DNA from 2 places in the Kineococcus aridisoli genome. Region 1 is predicted to be linked to the other one. Evidence: riboswitches for the same ligand, from Rfam matches in the RefSeq annotation. Region 1 holds a riboswitch; the other holds the start of a gene.
What was found. Region 1 has a riboswitch for thiamine pyrophosphate ahead of ACRYM2_RS13270 (ECF transporter S component). Riboswitches for the same ligand answer to the same signal wherever they lie in the genome.
Positions count from the first base shown of each region.

Region 2: another riboswitch for thiamine pyrophosphate. It lies ahead of thiM (hydroxyethylthiazole kinase); the one in region 1 lies ahead of ACRYM2_RS13270 (ECF transporter S component).

Region 1 is NZ_JBJLSF010000044.1:2,215-5,366, reverse strand. It holds gene ACRYM2_RS13275 (ATP-binding cassette domain-containing protein) at 51-1,532, opposite strand; gene ACRYM2_RS13270 (ECF transporter S component) at 1,548-2,156, opposite strand; TPP riboswitch at 2,207-2,311, opposite strand; gene ACRYM2_RS13265 (hypothetical protein) at 2,349-2,489, shown strand; gene ACRYM2_RS13260 (DUF4235 domain-containing protein) at 2,506-2,802, shown strand; gene ACRYM2_RS13255 (NAD-dependent epimerase/dehydratase family protein) at 2,806-3,152, opposite strand, start outside.
Region 2 is NZ_JBJLSF010000060.1:16,210-19,361, forward strand. It holds gene mgrA (L-glyceraldehyde 3-phosphate reductase) at 1-126, shown strand, start outside; gene ACRYM2_RS15855 (GtrA family protein) at 294-806, shown strand; gene ACRYM2_RS15860 (DUF4383 domain-containing protein) at 843-1,301, opposite strand; TPP riboswitch at 1,378-1,474, shown strand; gene thiM (hydroxyethylthiazole kinase) at 1,468-2,301, shown strand; gene thiE (thiamine phosphate synthase) at 2,298-2,942, shown strand; gene thiD (bifunctional hydroxymethylpyrimidine kinase/phosphomethylpyrimidine kinase) at 2,939-3,152, shown strand, end outside.

The sequences.
Region 1 (3,152 bases):
CCTGTGGACACTGCTGGGGACAGCGCTGGGGACGGGCGCGCCGTCGCGGCTCACGCGGCCGCCCCCACGACCCGTGTCCCGGCGCGCAGCGCCACGACCGGACCGTCCAGCACCCCCAGCAACCGCTCGTCGTGGCTGCTGACCCCCACCGCCACGCCCTCGCGCGCCGCGGCCGCCAGCAGCCCCGCCACGACCGCCCAGGTGCCGCGGTCCTGCCCCACGCTCGGCTCGTCGGCCAGCAGCACGGCGGGCCCGGCGGCCAGCGCCCCCGCCAGCGCCAGCCGGCGCTGCTCGCCGCCGGAGAGGCGGAAGGGGTTGACGTCCGCGCGGTGCGCCAGCCCGAGCAGCTCCAGCAGCTGCTCGCCGCGCGCCTCGGCACGCCCCAGCGCCAGCGGCGTCGCGGCGACCTCCTCGCGCACGGTGGCCCGCACGAAGGTGTGCTCGGGGAACTGCGGCACCCACGCCAGGCGGGCGGCCAGCTCCCGCGAGCGCCAGCGCCACGGCTGCGGCGCCAGGCCCCCGGCCAGCCCGGGCGCGGCGGTCAGCTCCCCGGTGGGGCGGGCCAGGCCCGCCAGCACCGCGAGCAGGCTGGACTTGCCCGACCCGCTGGGACCGGTCAGCGCCGTCGCCGAGCCCGCCGCGAGCTCCACGTCGACCTCCCGCAGCACCGTCGCCGGCGGCACGGGCCGCAGGCTGCGGCGGCGGCGGCGCAGGCCCAGACCGCGCCCGGTGAGCAGCGCACCGCCGGTGGCCGCCTCCGGCACCGCCAGCTGCGGCGCGAGCAGCCCCGCGGGCACGTCCACGGGTGCCGGCGCCTGCGCCCCGGGCAGCCACAGGCCGTCGGCCAGCAGCGAGCGCGACCCGGCGAAGACCCGCCCGGGCGCCCCGTCGGCCACGAGGCGCCCGCCGCGGCCGAGCACGAGCACCCGGTCCACGTGCGGCGCCCAGCCGGCGAGGTCGTGGTCGACGACGACGAGGGTGCGCCCGGCCGCCGCCTCCAGCACCGCCCCGCGCACCTGGGCGGCGGTGGGCGCGTCGAGCATCGAGGTCGGCTCGTCCAGCAGCAGCACCGACGGCTGCGCGGCGAGGACCCCGGCGAGCGCGAGGCGCTGGCGCTCGCCGCCGGACAGCGTCGCGACGTCCCGGTCGCGGCCGGCGGCGTAGCGGGCGGCGGCGTGGGCGCGGGCGACCCGCCGCCAGACCTCCTCGCGGGGCAGGCCCGCGTTCTCGGGGCCGAAGGCGGTGTCCCGGCCGGCGGTCGCGGCCACCACGGTGTCCAGCGGGTCCTGCAGCAGCAGCCCCACCTCGCCCGGCCGCGCGGGGCGGCCGTCGAGCAGGACCTCGCCGCGGGCGTCGACGTCGTCCTCCAGCAGCCCCGCCAGCGCCCGCAGCACCGTCGACTTGCCGGCACCGCTGGGGCCGACGAGCAGGACGCGCTGGCCGGCGGGGACGTCGAGGTCCACGCAGGCGACGACGGGGCGGTCGGCGCCGGCGGGGGTGACGGTGAGGTCGATCAGGCGCAGGTCGGCCACGTCCGCCGCCGCGCCTCAGCCGCGCCGGCGCAGCTCGCGGCCCGCGCCGAAGGCCCCCAGGGCGCCCGCGCGGGCCAGCGCCCGCACCAGCGCCCAGCCGCCGACACCGGCCACGAGGGCGCCGGACAGCGCGAAGCAGGCCACGTACAGCACCTGGAAGCCGAGGCTCCAGGCGCCGGCGAAGTAGGCGAACAGCTCGTAGACGCCCTCCAGGACGGCGGCGACGACCCCGCCGAGGACGGCCACGCCCACGCCCCAGCGCTTCCACGCGAAGAGGGCGACGGCGATCTCCACGCCGAGGCCCTGGACCGCGCCGGAGACCAGGACGCCGGCGCCCCAGTGGCTGCCGAGCAGCGCCTCGACGCTGGCGGCGACCATCTCCGCCAGCAGCGCGGCGCCGGGGCGGCGGACGACGAGCGCGCCGACGACGGCCGGCAGCAGCCACACGCCGCCCAGCAGGCCGGCCAGCGGGGCGACGGCGGCGAAGACGGGTGAGACCGCGGCGTAGACGACGGCCCAGCCCCAGAAGACGACGCCGAAGGCGACGCCCAGCACGGCCGCGGTGACGAGGTCGACGGTGCGCCAGCGCCGGGGGCTGGACGTGCGGGTGAGGGTGGTGCTCACGGAGTTCCTCCTGTGCTCAGGAGGGGGACCCGCGGCGCCGATCGCCACGGGTCGAGGTCGGCCCGACTCCCTACGCCGGTGTGAACCGGATCAGGTTCGAGGGTCTGCGGCATCCCGCACTCTCAGCGCCCCGCGGCGCTCCCCTGTCGTGTGCAGGGGAGGTTAGCACCGGGCACCTGCGAGGATGCCCCCGTGCTCCGGATGATGCGCGGACCCGACGGCGGCCCCTCCCGCGGGGTGCGCCTGATCACCCTGCTGGTCATCGTCGCCGTCCTCGGCGGCACCGCGGCCGCGCTCACCCCCGTCCTGGGCTGGCTCCTGGACCTGCTGTAGGGCAGGGTTCGCCTCCATGAGCTCGTTCCTCTGGAAGTTGGTGGGCCCCGCGTCGGGCATCCTCGCGACCGCCGTCGCGAGCCGCGTCACGAAGAAGGTCTGGGTCACGGCGACCGGTGCGCCGCCGCCGGACAACCCCGAGGACCCGGACGTCGCCTGGAAGGAGGCGGTGCTCTGGGCGCTCGCCTCCGGCGCGGTCATCGGCCTGACCCGCCTGCTCGTCGAGCGGCAGGCGGCGGTCGTCTACCGCAAGAGCTTCGGCGAGCTGCCGCCCGGCCTGGGGCCGGGCGACGACGGCGCCGCGACGGCCTGAGGCTCAGCCGAACCGCTCCACCAGCCGGTCCTGGCGGGCGTCGACGACGGGGTCGACGACCCGCAGGTCCGGGGTGGCGTCGTGGTGGGCGATGATCTCGCGCGCGCCCGCCGCGAAGCCCGTCGTCGCCGCGAAGGAGGGCACCAGGCGCTTGAGCTTGGTGTTGTCGAAGACGACCGAGTGCGCCTTGTCCCCCAGCAGCCCCGGCCCGCGGTCGGGCGCCTCGCGGGCGATGACGTCGCTGGGCACGTGCACCAGCGTCGGCTCCGGAGCACCCGCGGCCGCCGCCAGCGTGCGGTGGATCCGGTCCCAGGTGAGGACCTCGTCGCCGGTGATGTGCACGACGTCGC
Region 2 (3,152 bases), on a different contig from region 1:
AACGTCGCCGCCGTCGCGAAGCTGGAGTTCTCCGCCGAGGAGCTGCGGGCCATCGACGAGTTCGCGGTCGACTCCGGTGTCGACCTGTGGGCGCAGGTGCGCGAAGCCGGCGACGCCGGCGCCTGAGGCGCGCGGGCGGTGGGGCGGCGTCCGCGCCGCCCCACCGCTCCCGGCCGCCGCGCCGCCTCCTCCGCCCGGAGGACCCCGGGCGCTCGCGGCTACTGCAGCGGGTGGAGGCGGGACCGTCCCGCGGGACGACGCGCCCGTGATCGCCGGCGGGCCACGCTGGGGGCGTGCACACCGACCTCCTCGCCCCGGCACCCACCGCCCCGGCGGCCGGCGCCCCGGCTCCCGCCGCTGCGGCGCGCACCGCGGTACCGGCGGCGGCCCGGCGCCGGCGCAGCGCCGAGGTGTGGACGCTGGGGCGCTTCGTGGTCGCCGGTGCGACCGGCAACGGGGCGCACGCGGTGGTCTTCCTGGTGCTGGGGGCGGCCACGGCCCTGCCGGCCGCCGTCGGGAACGTGCTGGCCACGGTGGTCTCCACCCTGGTGGCCAACGAGCTGCACCGCCGGTTCACCTTCCGCGCCGCGGGCAGCAGCGCCTGGTCCACCGGACACGGCATCGGCGGCGCGGCCGCGGTCGCCGGGCTGGTGCTCAGCACGCTGGCCCTCACCGGCTGGCACCGCCTCGTGCCCGGGGCCAGCGACCTCAGCGGTCTGGTCGTCGTCCACGTCGTGACCGCGCTGGTGGGGGCGAGCAACTTCCTGGTCCTGCGGGTGGCGCTGCGCGCTCCCGCCCGGGCCTGAGCGGCGAGGTGCGGGCGTGGCCCGCACCCGCGGGCGTCAGTGGCGCAGTTCGGCGGTGTCGGGGATCTTCCCGGCGCGCACCGGCACGAACGCGATGACCACGCCCAGCAGGGCGAACAGCGCGTGCAGCGTGCTCGTCGGCCAGTTCAGGTTCAGCGGGGCCCCGCCGTTGTCGGCCTCGAGCGCGCCGTAGGCGAACAGCGCCGCGCCCACGAGGAACAGGCCGATCCCGTACCAGCGTGCCGGGCGCGCACCGGTGCGCGCCAGCAGGCCCAGCGCGCCCAGCACGATGTGCAGGACGTTGCTCAGCGGGTTGACCGCGAAACCGATGACCTGCTGCTCCTGGGTGCCGCCGGTGAAGTCGGAGAACCCGGTGACGAGGAACCCGGCCACCCCCCACACCAGCAGCAACACCCCGGCGATGAGCGACAGGTGCTGGCCGGCCGTGGTGCGGGGCCGCGGCACCGTCTCCGTTCCCGCCATGTTCAGGCTCATGCAGGAGCGGTACCCGTCCGGTGCGGGCGGCAAACCCGGGCGGGCGGACCCGGTGCCGCCCGCCGCTGCTAGGGTCCCCGGCGACACGGGGTGCTCCGCGCGGCGGGGCTGAGATCACACCCGCCGAACCTGACGCAGGTAGTGCTGACGAAGGGATGTCGCGGCCATGGCAGCCGTCGCAGCAGGACACGCACGCCCGGACGAGCTCGTCGCCGCGGTGGCCGAGGCCCGCGCGGCCGTCGCCACCGCCGCACCGCTCGTGCAGTGCCTCACCAACTCGGTCGTCCAGACGATCACCGCCAACGCGCTGCTCGCGGTGGGCGCCTCCCCGGCGATGGTCGACAACGTCCACGAGTCCGGCGACTTCGCCGCGCTCTCCTCGGCGGTGCTCGTCAACGTGGGCACCCTCGACGACGCCCGCGCCGACGCGATGGCGCTGGCCGCGGCCTCCGCGCACGAGCGCTCGCGCCCCTGGGTGCTGGACCCCGTCGCCGTCGGCGGCCTGGCCTTCCGCACCCGCGTCGCCCGCGAGCTGCTGGCGTCCGCGCCGACGGTCGTGCGCGGCAACGCCTCCGAGGTCATGGGCCTGGCGGGGGCCGGTGCCGGCGGCCGCGGGGTGGACTCGACGGCGGGCAGCGCCGAGGCCGTCGACGCGGCCCGCGCGCTGAGCCTGCGCACCGGCGGGGTCGTCGCCGTCTCCGGCGAGGTCGACGTGCTCGTGCACGGCGAGCGCAGCGCGCAGGTGAGCGGCGGCTCGGTGCTGCTGACGCGCACCACGGGCGCCGGCTGCTCCCTGGGCGCCCTCGTCGCCGCCTACGCGGCCGTGGCCGGCGACCCGCTGCTGGCCGCGCTCGCCGCCCACGCCCACGTCGCCGTGGCCGCCGAGCGCGCCGCGGCCCGCAGCGCCGGGCCGGGCAGCTTCGCGATCGCCTGGATCGACGAGCTCGACGCCGTCGACGCCGGCGCCCTGCACGACGCGCTGAGCGGGGGGCAGCGGTGAGCGCCCGCTTCGACCCCACGCTCCACCTCGTCACCGACACCGCCCTGTGCGGGCCCCGCGGCGTCCCCGACGTCGTGCGGGCCGCCGTGGCGGGCGGGGTCAGCGCGGTGCAGGTGCGGGCCAAGGACGTCGGCGACCGCGACCGGCTGGCCCTGGTGCGGGCCGTGCGCGCGGTCCTGGAGGGCACCGGGGTGGCGCTGCTCGTCGACGACGCGCTCGACGTCGCCCTGCTCGCCGGCGCCGACGGCGTCCACCTCGGCCAGTCCGACCTGCCCGCCGAGGAGGTCCGCCGGATCGCGCCGGACCTGCTGATCGGGCTGTCGGTCTCCACGGTCGAGCAGGCGCGCGCGGCCGGCCCGGTGGACTACCTCGGCGTCGGCCCCGTGCACGCCACCGCCACCAAGCCGGACGCCGCCGCCCCGCTGGGCGCCGAGGGCGTGCGGGCCGTCGTCGCCGCCACCGAGCTGCCGTGCGTGGCCATCGGCGGCATCAACCCCGCGACCCTCGACGAGCTGCGCGGCACCGGTCTCGCCGGCTTCTGCGTCGTCTCCGCCGTCTGCGCCGCCGAGGACCCCGAGCGGGCCGCCCGGCAGCTGCGCGCGCAGTGGGCCGGGACGCAGGAGGGGCCGGTGGCCCGGTGAGCGTCCCCGTCGCCCTGACCGTCGCCGGCAGCGACTCCGGCGGGGGAGCGGGCATCCAGGCCGACCTGAAGACCTTCACGGCGCTGGGCGTCTACGGCGCGAGCGCGCTGACCGCCCTGACCGCGCAGAGCACGCGGGGCGTCTTCGGCGTGCACGCCGTGCCCGCCGCCTTCGTGCGCTCCCAGCTGGAGGTCGTCCTCGACGACATCA